Regions from separate parts of the Paenibacillus sp. RC334 genome, predicted to be linked through region 1. Evidence: predicted binding sites of a transcription regulator. Region 1 holds the regulator's gene; each other region holds the start of a gene.

Region 1 (3,217 bases):
GCGGCAAGAAATGAGCCTGATTGAGATCGAGCGCGATAAAGTCAGCCTTGTTGCCTGCTGCCAGCGCCCCTACCTCATTCAAGCCAATCGACTTCGCTCCGTACTCCGTTGCCAGACGCAACGCCTCACCCGCAGGAACTGCGGTTGGGTCCCCCAGATACTCCCTTGTGAATGAGTGCAGCCAGACGCATTTCCTCAAACATATCCAGGTTATTGTTACTGGCGGGACCGTCTGTTCCGAGAGAGACGGTAACGCCTGCACGGAGCAGATCAGGCACTCTTGCCACACCGCTCGCCAGCTTCAAGTTGCTACCCGGATTATGCGAAACCGCTACACCACGTTCAGCCAGCAAAGCTATTTCTTCGTCATTCAAATGAACAGCATGGGCAACAAGCGATGGACGGGAGAAAAAGCCGAGCTTATCCAAATGCGCAACCGGGCGCAAGCCGTAGTCGCGTACGTTTTGCTCTACTTCGGCAATGGTTTCGGACATATGCGTATGCAACGGTAAGTCCAGATCATGCGCAGCCTGCACGAATTTTTCGATAAACGCAGGCGGACACGTATACGGCGCATGTGGAGACATCATAGTCGTAATGCGACCGTCTGCTTTTCCATGCCAATTACGCGCAAAATTCACAGCCTCAGCCAGCTTGATCCGCTGCTCTTCCTCCGAACATAATCCAATCGCTCCACGCATCAGACTGGCACGGATGCCGGACTCTTCAGCTACACGAGCCACCTCGTCCATATGATCATACATGTCCAAAAAGGTGGTTGTACCGCCTTTCAGCATTTCCAGCACGGACAAGGACGTACCCCAGTACACATCCGTAGACGTAAACTTGGCTTCCATCGGCCACATTTTTTCCTGAAGCCATACTTGAAGAGCCAGATCGTCCCCATACCCGCGCAGCAGGGACATCGCCGCATGACCATGTGTATTAATCAGGCCAGGTAAAAACAGCAGCCCGTTACCATCAATCGCTTCCGTCTCTTCCTCACCCGCTGGCAAAGTCTCGCCAATATAGGCAATGCGGCTGTCCTCCACGATCATATAGCCGTGGATTACCCCCGCTTCCGATCTGTTCACGGCAAAAGAGCCGTTTTTAATCATCCATTTATTCACCGTCATGTTGCATATCTTCCTTTCCGTCTTCCAAATAATAAGCGAGGCTTAACAAATCTGTTGTAAAATCTGTGGCATGTATTCGAATATTTGCTGGTGCCTTGAGAGTGGTCGGCGCAAAGTTCAAAATCGCTCCAATCCCGCTATTTATGAGCCTGTCAGCCACGTTCTGCGCTTCAAAATCCGGTACGGTAATAATCCCGATCCGAATGTTTTGTTCCTTCACGGTCGCTTCCAGTTCATCCATTGGCTGTACGACCAGCGTATTGATCCTGGTTCCGACCTTATCTGGCACAGCATCAAATACTGCTACAATTTTCATATTGTCTTTTAAATAAGCATTATAATTCGAAAGGGCTTGCCCCAGATTACCTGCTCCGACCAATACCACGTTAATTTGCTGGTCGATTTTCAGGATATGGCGTATTTTCTCGATAAGATAAGTAACATCATAGCCGATACCCTTACGGCCAAAATCTCCAAAATACGCGAGATCCTTACGAATTTGAGCCGGATTCAAATCCAGTCTTTGTCCTAACTCCTGGGAAGAGACCGTAGCCACCTCCCGTTTGTGCAGTGCATTCAGATAACGTAAATATACGGGTAACCTCCGTACGACAGCCTCTGAAATTTTATCTGATTTCATACATGCTCCCCCTAATTGTAACGGACATGTTAAGATGTCCGTCCGTTATGCCTCTGTCTCCGGGGCGGATTGGAGCCACTCGGCGATACGGGGCACCATTTGCTCCGTCGGCATATGCTCCATTTTTGGTCCCGGTAACGAGTACAAAAAGTGCTTCCCGTAATAGGATTCAATCACACGCGTATCGTAAACGATAACAACCCCGTGGTCGCTCGCGGTACGTACTAGACGTCCAAATCCCTGTTTGAAGCGAATGACAGCCTGTGGAACAGACAGCTTCATAAAAGGATTTTTCTTCTGCTGCTGGAGCAGCTCACTTTTAGCCTCCAGCAGCGGGTGATTGGGCGGTTGGAACGGCAAGCGGACGATAGCCAGACACGTCAGCGCCTTGCCCGGAATATCGACGCCTTCCCAAAAGCTGCTGGTTCCCAGCAACACAGAAGCTTTGGCTTCCTGAAAACGTCGGGTCAGCTTGCTGCGGCTCCCACTGTCCACGCCCTGCCCCAGCACGGTGATGTCGCTGGATGCTAACGCCTCCTTAAGCGGCTCATACACCTGCCGGAGCATGCGATAGGAGGTAAAGAGAACGAGCATTCTCCCCCGCGTCGCTTGGGCAGTCGAACCTAGCGAGCTGACGAGCATATCTACAAAATGCTCATCTCCTACACTGCCCTTCACGCTCGGAAAATCCCTTGGAATGACTAGCAACACCTGATCCCTGTAGTTAAAGGGTGAAGGGAGCTGCGTAGTCATCAGCCGCCCTTGATCTGCGGCCTCCTGCAAGCCGAGCTGATCGGTCATGTACTGAAACGACTTATCCACCGACAAGGTAGCAGACGTCAGAATAATGCTCCTTTTTTTGTCAAAAAACATTTCTTTCAGCTGGCGGCTCACATCGACGGGCACCGCATAAAATTGTAGCGACTTGCTGCGGAATTGCCCGCTCGCTTCGAGCCAATATACGGTCGTCTCATCATCCATCCGCATGAAAAAGCGCAAGCTTTCCCTAATGCCTGCCAAATCCTTAAGCAGCCCCGTAATATCTGTAATGAGGCTGTCAGCCGCATAATCGTCATGTTCTTCTTTCACGTCGAGCATCAGCTTGTCGCCCTTGCGCAAAATTTCGCTCAACGTTACATAAACCTGATTTTCCAGCGCAGCAGCCTGATCCCACTTGGCAGGCTTGGCCGACGGCTTGAGACGGGAAGAAAACTGCCCTGTTTCGCCCGGTGTCGCATCACTTCGCTCCGGCAGCATACCAAACAGCTTGTCGCTCAGCAGATCCCAAGTCTCCTTGACCTCCAGCACGAGTGGATATATCTGGTCGATGGTAGAAGCCCAATCCGTCGATTTCTCATGCCCCGACTTTGCCAACTGCTGACGCAGCGAAGGCAATTGTCCGTTCTTGCTGTCCTTGAACAACCGGGTCAGCGTATGCACG
Region 2 (3,217 bases), 1.6 Mb from region 1:
CTCTTTGGATTGGAGAAGCTATCAGGTCGTACTGCTGGATCTTCGGATACCCGACTGGGATCGGCAAGCTCGGCAGTCGGCAGCAAAGCTGCGGCTAACGGAAATGTGCGGGGAGCAGGGCAGGGGGATTGTATTCGAGGCAGGAATATATACAGGCTTGCTACTTCCCTCCACGGTGGACACAGAAGAAAATGCTGTTCGATTGCTGGCTTCCTGGCGACAGGCGCTAAAGCCGTGGGCAACGAAAATATACGTAGCTGCTGGTGATCCGGTGGAGAGACTTCATGATATTTCGAGTTCTTTTGAACAGGCGCTGCGTCTACTGGAGCGTACTTTCCTGTTCCGTGCGGAAAGGGTGATGCTTACCAGTGACCTGCACGATTTGGAAACTTCGGACGAGGAAATGTGCGAAACGACTGACAAAGCATCAGACCCCATGCGTTATGCAGAGAAGCTGTACTACGCGCTGGATATGTCCAATCGTGAAGCTGCAATACGTGTATTGAAGGAAATGGAGGTCCAATTTCCACAGATCTATCGTTCAGAGGCTGAAATCAAGGCGGCGTTTGCACAGACATTTACCTTGGCGCTGAACAAGTATGCGGCTGGACAGGAACAGAGCCGTACGGTGCTGGAAGAGCATTCCCGCTTGATTACGGATGTATATGCCTATTCAACCTTGGGAGAGCTGGTGGATCGGTCAATGGAGCATGTGCTGCAATGGATTGGTCAGACCGATCCAGGTGGTAAGGAAACGATCATGAAACAATTGATTGATTTCATTCATAGTCATTATGATGAGAATTTGCGCTTGGAGCTGTTGGCGGATATGTTTAATTACAACAGCGGCTATTTGGGCAAATTGTTCAAAAGCCATACGGGCGAAGCTTTTAACGCCTATCTGGACAAGGTGAGGATCGAGCGGGCAAGGGAATTGCTTGCACAGGGAATCAGGGTGCATCAGGTGGCAGGACGTGTCGGATATGCCAATGCCGATTATTTTCACGGCAAATTCAAAAAATATGCGGGGATGTCGCCTTCCTCTTATCGTAGTCGGGTTCAGAAGAACAGAGGGACGGATGGCAGTTGATGGATTCCCGTGGGTTAAATTGATGAAGTCTCTCTTGCGGATGTCGGAGCAAAAGTCTCCGGACGAAGAGAGGCTTTTTGCTTGGAAAAAAATCAGACAGATCAATCGAAAATGTCACACTAACTAGAAGATTTGAGTTGTTTTCATAAATTCGCCATCATTACGACACAGCTTTGACACGATGTTCACACTTTCGATTCTATTTCATTCAAACCTATTCTATATAATGATGATATTCTGAAGCCGGATCATGAGATTCCGTAATGAAGATGCCTGAGGGGGCTATTCATAAAAAGTGATCGTTCCATATGTAATAATGTGAATACTATCACAAGGATGAAGGGAGGCTTCAGAACCCAATTATTAACATTCATTCTTAAGAGAAGCGCAGGGGGAGGAATAACATCATGGACGTATTAGAATTGGCACGGTTGCAGTTTGCAACCACAACAATTCTTCACTTTGTTTATGTGCCGATCTCCATTGGATTGTCGTTGCTGGTGGCAATTATGGAGACCATGTATGTAATCAAAAAAAATGATTTGTACAAAAAAATGGCTCAATTCTGGGGAACTTTTTTGCTGATTAACTTTGCAGTAGGCGTGGTCACCGGGATTTTGCAGGAGTTCCAGTTCGGGATGAACTGGTCTGACTTCTCCCGTTTTGTCGGTGATGTGTTCGGTACGCCGCTGGCGATTGAGGCACTGCTTGCCTTTTTCCTGGAATCAACCTTTATCGGATTGTGGGTATTCGGCTGGGAACGGCTGTCCAAAGCAGTCCATTTAACCTGTATGTGGCTGGTATCCATTGGTACGATGCTGTCCGCCCTGTGGATTTTGGCAGCCAACTCATTCATGCAGCGTCCGGTAGGATACGAGATTCATAACGGTCGCGCAGAAATGAAAGATTTTTTCGCTCTGTTGACGAACGAACAACTGTTATGGGAGTTTCCACATACATTGTTTGCAGCCATTGCGACAGGGGCTTTTCTCGTGGCAGGTATTAGCGCATGGAAGCTGATGCACAAAAAGAATCTGGACTTTTTCAAGCCTTCTTTCAAAGTAAGTATTATTGTTGCATTGATTAGTTCGATGTTAATCCCGATGTTTGGTCACGGACAGGCTCAATATTTGGTGGAAACACAGCCAATGAAAATGGCTGCCAGTGAAGGGTTATGGGAAAACAGTAGTGACCCGGCCCCTTGGACAGTTATTGCAGGCATTGACCCTGAAAAGAAAGAAAACAGCTTTGAATTTAAGGTTCCTTATGCGCTCAGTTTGCTGTCCTATAATAAGCTGTCCGGCGCGGTACTGGGGATGAATGAGCTTCAGGCACAATACGAAAAAGCCTACGGCCCCGGTAATTATATTCCGCCGGTACGTACTACATTTTGGAGCTTCCGCATTATGATTGCAGCCGGATGTGCCATGATTGTACTTGCTTTGTATGGAGCCTATCTGACATTCCGTAAAAAATTGGAGGGTTCGCATCGTTGGTTCTTCCGGTTGATGATGCTCGGTATATCTCTTCCATTCATTGGAAATACTGCGGGTTGGATCATGACAGAAGTGGGGCGTCAGCCTTGGACGGTCTTTGGTTTACTTCAAACCAAAGATTCCGTTTCGCCTACCGTTGTGGCAGGGGAAGTGCTGTTCTCACTGATCTCGTTTACCGCATTGTATTTAATTTTAACGGGTGTGCTGGCGTTCCTGTTTGTCCGTACGGCTCGCAAAGGTCCGGATATCGAACCACATCAGGAAACGGTAATCCATGATCCATTTGCTCAAGGGGGTGACACCAATGTCGTTAAATGATTTGTGGTTCTTATTAATTGCTGTGCTGTTTACCGGCTTCTTCTTCCTGGAGGGCTTTGATTTTGGCGTGGGTATGGCTACAGGTCTGGTACCGCGTAATGATCAGCAAAAACGCTTGATGATCAATACGATTGGTCCATTCTGGGATGCTAACGAAGTATGGTTGATCACAGCAGCAGGTGCGATGTTCGCGGCTTTCCCGCACTGGTATGCGACCATGTTCAGCGGATATTATCTAGTATTTGTATTTATTCTGCTTGGTTTGATTTTACGCGGAGTTTCCTTTGAGTTCCGGGGTAAGGCAGAAGGGAAA
Region 3 (3,217 bases), 160 kb from region 1:
AAATACCCGCGTCTTGGTCAGAAGGCACAATTTGTAGCCATTCCTACAACCTCGGGTACAGGTTCGGAAGTTACGTCGTTCGCAGTTATTACAGACAAAAATCAGGGCAACACGAAGTATCCGCTGGCTGACTATGAGCTGACTCCTGATGTGGCAATTATTGACCCTGAGTTTGTATACTCGCTGCCTAAAACAGCTGTAGCGGATACAGGTATGGACGTACTGACGCATGCTATCGAGGCCTACGTGTCCGTAATGGCTAGTGACTACACAGACGGTCTGGCGATTAAAGCCATTCAACTGGTATTCCAATACCTGGAGCAATCGGCTCTGACTGGCGACAAGCTGGCTCGTGAAAAAATGCATAATGCTTCCACACTGGCAGGGATGGCGTTTGCCAATGCATTCCTGGGTATTAACCACAGTCTTGCGCACAAATGGGGCGGACAATACCATACAGCGCACGGTCGCACGAATGCCATTTTGTTACCACACGTCATTCGTTATAATGCGAAAAAACCAACGAAGTTTGCTTCGTTCCCTAAATATTCGCACTTTGTTGCGGATGAGCGTTATGCAGAAATTGCACGCATACTGGGACTGCCTGCCCGTACAACGGAAGAAGGGGTTAACAGTCTGATCGAAGCGATCCGCAAGTTGAACAAAACACTCGGTATCGAGGAATCGTTCCAGCAAATCGGCTTCGATGCGAAGGATTTTGAATCGCGTGTAGATTATCTGGCTGACCGCGCTTTTGAGGATCAATGTACAACTGCGAATCCGAAGCTGCCGCTGGTTACCGAATTGGCTGATGTATACCGCAATGCCTTCTACGGACGTTTTGACCAATAATATATAGGTACGAAGAGGCTTGTGACTAAGCATTTTCCCGTTAATACCAACGCAGGCTCTCTATATAGAGGGCCTGTTGGTTTGGGAAGGGGGGTGAACGGCAAGGATAAAAGTACGGGCGTGAAGCTAAAGAAAATAAAGTGATAAATGTCACCTGTATTGTGATTTTTGTCACATACTACACTCTATCATTATTCTACAATAAGGGTGTAAGAAAGGTCCCGACACTGAGCGTAAGGCATCGGTGAAAAGGCCGGGCTCGAGACACTATTTTAATGTGAAAAAAATCACAAGTCCGGAAGACCAAACAATTTGGAGGGATTTACATGTCGGTGATTGAGAGAGAATTACAAGAGCAACAATCTGGCTGGAGAGGTTTCAAAAAAGGTAAATGGACTAAAGAAGTCAACGTCAACGATTTTATTGAAACCAATATCTTACCTTATGTCGGTAACGAGGAATTTCTAGTTGGTCCTACTGCCAACACAACTGCACTGTGGGATATTGTATCCGATCTTACCAAAAAAGAGTTGGCAAACGGTGGCGTGCTTGATGTAGACGTGAATACGCCATCCACCATTATTTCACATAAGCCGGGCTATCTAGACCGGGATAAAGAACAAGTTGTCGGTGTACAAACAGACGCTCCATTCAAACGCTCTTTGCAGCCGTTTGGTGGAATCCGGATGATGATCGACGCTTGCAAAGCCTATGGCTTTGAAGTACCGCAAAGCATTGTTGATATCTTCACTCATATTCGCAAAACGCATAATCAGGGTGTATTCGACGCTTATACCGATGATATGAGAGCAGCTCGTAAAGCGGGTATTATCACTGGTTTGCCAGATGCATATGGTCGTGGTCGCATTATCGGTGACTACCGTCGTGTAGCACTGTACGGCGCAGACTTCCTGATTAAAGACAAAAAGGCTCAACTGAAAAGCCTTGAAGTGGATTCCATGGAAGAAGACGTAATTCGTCTGCGTGAAGAAATTTCCGAGCAAATTCGCGCTTTGAACGAGCTGAAACAAATGGCTGCTGAGCATGGTTTCGACATCTCAAAGCCTGCTAACAACGCAAAAGAAGCTTTCCAATGGGTGTATTTTGGCTATCTTGCAGCGATCAAAGAACAAAATGGTGCTGCAATGTCCTTGGGACGTGTATCTTCCTTCCTTGATATTTATACTCAACGGGATATGGAAGAAGGCGCAATGACAGAAGAGCAAGCACAAGAATTGGTCGATCATTTTGTTATGAAACTGCGTATTGTTAAATTCCTGCGCACACCTGACTATAATGAACTGTTCAGCGGAGACCCAACATGGGTAACTGAATCCATTGGCGGTATGTCCATTACTGGAGAAACTCGGGTTACTAAAAACAGCTTCCGTTTCTTGCACACCCTGTACAATTTGGGACCTGCACCGGAGCCAAACCTGACTGTACTGTGGTCTGAAAAATTGCCTGAAGGCTTCAAAAAATATTGTGCCAAAGTTTCTATTGAAACTAGCTCCATTCAGTATGAAAATGATGATCTGATGCGTCCGATTTATGGCGATGATTATGGTATCGCTTGTTGTGTATCGGCAATGAAAATCGGTAAACAAATGCAATTCTTTGGTGCCCGTGCCAACTTGGCTAAAGCTTTGTTGTATGCCATCAACGGTGGTGTGGATGAAAAATCAGGTGCTCAAGTGGGCCCTGAATATCCTGCAATTACAGGTGAAGTGTTGGATTACGAGGAAGTGCTGAGCCGCTTCAAGCCAATGATGGAATGGTTGGCAAAACTGTACATGAACACTTTGAACGTTATTCACTACATGCATGACAAGTACAGCTACGAACGGATTGAAATGGCGTTGCATGACCGTGATATTGTCCGTACGATGGCTTGTGGTATTGCTGGTCTGTCCGTTGCAGCCGATTCCCTGAGCGCCATTAAACATGCGAAGGTGAAACCGATCCGTAACGAAAAAGGCATCGCCATTGACTTTGAAATTGAAGGGGAATACCCTTGCTACGGTAATAACGATGATCGTGTAGATAACATCGCAGTAGAACTGGTAGAGTCCTTCATGGGCATGATCCGCAAGCACAAAGCTTACCGGAATGCGATTCCTACTCAATCTGTATTGACCATTACTTCCAACGTGGTGTACGGTAAGAAAACAGGTACAACACCGGATGGACGTAAAGCTGGCGAACCGTTTGCACCAGGTGCGAACCCAATGCACGGACGCGACAAAAAAGGTGCTTTGGCTTCCCTTAGCTCCGTAGCTAAGTTGCCTTACGAGCACAGTCTGGATGGTATCTCGAATACCTTCTCTATCGTGCCTAAAGCACTGGGTAAAGAAGAAGAAACACG
Region 4 (3,217 bases), 2.4 Mb from region 1:
GTTCAGCGAAACGTCCGCCGGAACCACATGTATATAGGATGTACCCGGTACCAACGGAATTTCAACTCCATTTTTCATAAAACGAATAGCATCACCGGGCGTATGCTGCCACTCGGCGTGTATCAACTTCCCTTGTTGAAACAACATAGCCTCTCCACCGCCTTTAAGCTCAACGCTCAATCGACCTACATCATCCAGCGTTTGGTGCCTGGTGCTCATCACAATGACATTGGCCGCAGAGAGCTGCTTGTTATTGTTTTGATCCACATGTGACTTTTCGTTCACAAAACGCTTATATTGCTGATCTGACGGATCGTAGGTGTAAGATACCTTGTAGCTTTTAAGCAAAAAGCGGATTTGCAAAGATACTGCCTCCCCGTCCCCCATGATCGAAGCTTCACCGGATTTAAGGTAGTTATATACCGGAACCACCGTCTGCTTGGCGTAGCCTTTACTTTCGCTTCCTTGGCGAAGTCTGTTCACATCTGTGTACAGATTGTGTGGTGGACGGCGATCCTTGCTTCTCCAGAAGTAAGCTCCCCCATTCGAAATCTCATCCAGATGCTCTTTTCGTTGCTGCTGTAAAATCGCATAGGCATCTGTACTTCCCCCGGCGTGTATCGGCAACGCCCCGTAAGTTTCGCCCAGCTCAATCAGATACGGCCGGATGCTGCGGACCGGGCCTATTTTCACATCACCGCCATGACTTTGGAAAAAAGCTACCAAACGTGTAATTCCACCTTCTGCGAGAACTTCATATACCATGTCAGCCTCGCTAAGTCCCGCCTGAGGTCGTGCGGCTGGAGCATTATTAATCATAATTGCAAGCGGTCGTTCCAGAACAGGCTGCTCCACCGGAAGGCCGGTAAGCGGAGCTGTAAATGCCGGAATAGTCGGTTCCTTGGGCGGCTCAAGCGCCTCCGGCTGTGTTTCTTGCTTAACCGGTTGGGGCGCGGGTTCTGATTCACCCGATTTGGACATAGCAGAACAGGACATCATGGTCATACATAGCAAAACCGAGGTCATCACACACAACCATTGGCTTCGATTGAAAATGGGCCCGGACAAATTCATCCCTCCAGTTAGACATTTTTCTCATTATAAGCGTTATTTCCTGTTTTTGTCTTGATTGAAACTCATCATCACTATAGAATACTTATCTGAAGACATTAAAATTTAAAAAATATTCAGACTTTGTGATTTTTATCACAAATAACTGTAACTGAACCTAATACAATAAGGGTGTAGCAGAGATGATCATCCCAAACCAAATGAAATACAACCAACATTATAAGAAAAGAAAGAGGAGTGGTTTGAATGTTTAACAACTGGTTGCGTGAAAATAAAGTAGCAATGTGGCTGCTGACTGTAGTACGGGTTTATCTGGGATATGAATGGATGACCCATGGACTTGAGAAGCTGACTGGCGGATTCGATGCAGGCGGATTTATCTCGGGGGCCATTGCTAAGACAGGCGGAGAACATCCCGCTGTACAAGGCTGGTGGGGATCGTTCCTTGAAGCCTTTGCCCTACCTAATGTCGGTCTGTTCAACGTCCTGATCCCACTGGGTGAGTTCCTGGTCGGAGTTGGCCTGCTTCTTGGTACACTGACTACATTAGCTGCCTTGATGGCAATGGTCATGAACTTCTCGTTCCTATTCTCGGGCACAGTAAGCACCAATGCAATCTACCTGCTGTTTGAAATCTTCCTTGTAGTTGCTGGCGCAAACGCTGGACGGATTGGCTTGGATCGTTGGGTACTTCCCTTCCTGCGTGGACTGTTCCGTAAAAATAAAGATACCTTTCCAGCAGACCCCGCTCGAAAAATAGCTTAAGCTACCAAAAAAACAACCGTTACCCTCCGGGCTAATGGTTGTTTTTTTGTGCAGCTATGCTGCTGACTTTCTTTTATATCCGATTCATCATTTCCCCAAACGTTTACAAGTTGGATACAACCCGGAATGCTCACGATACATTCCCCCTATACACTAAAGTTACATCAAAGAAAGCCATGGAGGGTTATATCATGAAAAAAATCACCAAAGCCTACCTCATGCTCGCGACAGTAACTTTCACAGTACAGACTATGGGACTGGGATATCCATCACAAGCCGAAGCGGCAGTATCGACTACGACAACGTCTCAATCGGAAAGTGTGCAAAATATCTCCAACACCTTCGAGCAACTGCTACGTCAACCCGGCAAACTTCCTCAGGCATTCGCTTATTTGCAAAAACACATTCAATCCATTCCAGCCTCTCAAGCCACCATCATGACGCTTCATCTGGAAAATGCACAGACCAAGCAATTGGATTCTTATTCACAAGCCTTATACCCAGCTTCTGTTCAGACCAAAATCAATACTATTTATAAACCCGGCGATTCGTTCACAAATGTAATTAGCCGCACCAAAGATACGAACCTGAAGAAATTACTGACCCAAACCAGAGATGCCGGATACAAACTGGAAACCGCAGAAGGCATGTATTACCCTGTCATAAACTATGAAAAATATAAAGTGTTCGGAAAGCACACCACGGCAGATATCCGCAGCTATATTGACATCATGGCAGTGGAATCTGGACAGGCAGCTACCAAGGATGCCGCACTGCATATCGGATATCAGCAGTTGTCTGGACGGGTGCTGGCACAGGAAGACTTTTTAAACAAATATCCACATTCCAACCGTACACTAGCTGTCAAAGAATTGCATGATCTGTACTATTTCTATACCTTCTACGGCACGAACAATACGCCATTATTCGATTACGATACCAAGAAGATTCTTCCTAACGCTAAAAAAGGATATCAACTGGTAATTCAACGCAACAGCGGCTCAGCTAGTCCTTATGTACAAAAACTAAAAGACTTCGTGGCTCTACTGGATCAAAACGGAGATAAACACACTGCACAGGTATCCGACTGGCTGAAAAAGAACGTACCTACTTCCTGATCAAGTTTTACAGGAACACACCATACAGGAACTCATGTTATATACAAAAAAGAACTTCCATTCCCACTTGCCATGTGGATTAGGAAGTTCTTTTTTCACATTTACGTATCACGTTCTTGACCGAAAGCCCAACAATTGAGACTCAGTGAGCCCAGGACATAGGACTGAAAAAGCTTCTGCGCCGAGCGCTGGTCATCCGCAGCCCCCATCGCGTAAAACAGCGGCGAAAAATGCTCTATCCCATAAGAGGGAACCGCCTGTTT

The links. The regulator Rex, encoded in region 1, represses fermentation and respiration genes when NADH is low (regulators of the CRP and FNR family bind a similar motif). The targets are predictions, from matches to a motif close to TTGTGAAATATTTCACAA.
Region 2: QMK20_RS22215 (cytochrome ubiquinol oxidase subunit I) is a predicted target of Rex. The motif match lies at 1,407-1,424, and genes of this name have one in related genera.
Region 3: pflB (formate C-acetyltransferase) is a predicted target of Rex. The motif match lies at 1,128-1,145, and genes of this name have one in related genera.
Region 4: QMK20_RS04160 (DoxX family membrane protein) is a predicted target of Rex. The motif match lies at 1,195-1,212, and genes of this name have one in related genera.

What each region holds. Positions count from the first base shown of each region.
Region 1 is NZ_CP125370.1:3,230,334-3,233,550, forward strand. It holds partial or broken gene QMK20_RS14725 (amidohydrolase) at 1-1,136, opposite strand, end outside; gene QMK20_RS14730 (redox-sensing transcriptional repressor Rex) at 1,123-1,776, opposite strand; partial or broken gene dinG (ATP-dependent DNA helicase DinG) at 1,822-3,217, opposite strand, start outside.
Region 2 is NZ_CP125370.1:4,807,829-4,811,045, reverse strand. It holds gene QMK20_RS22220 (response regulator transcription factor) at 1-1,090, shown strand, start outside; gene QMK20_RS22215 (cytochrome ubiquinol oxidase subunit I) at 1,498-2,904, shown strand; gene cydB (cytochrome d ubiquinol oxidase subunit II) at 2,891-3,217, shown strand, end outside.
Region 3 is NZ_CP125370.1:3,393,028-3,396,244, reverse strand. It holds gene adhE (bifunctional acetaldehyde-CoA/alcohol dehydrogenase) at 1-852, shown strand, start outside; gene pflB (formate C-acetyltransferase) at 1,179-3,217, shown strand, end outside.
Region 4 is NZ_CP125370.1:854,240-857,456, reverse strand. It holds gene QMK20_RS04165 (DUF3048 domain-containing protein) at 1-1,074, opposite strand, end outside; gene QMK20_RS04160 (DoxX family membrane protein) at 1,318-1,836, shown strand; gene QMK20_RS04155 (hypothetical protein) at 2,028-2,954, shown strand; gene QMK20_RS04150 (dioxygenase family protein) at 3,056-3,217, opposite strand, start outside.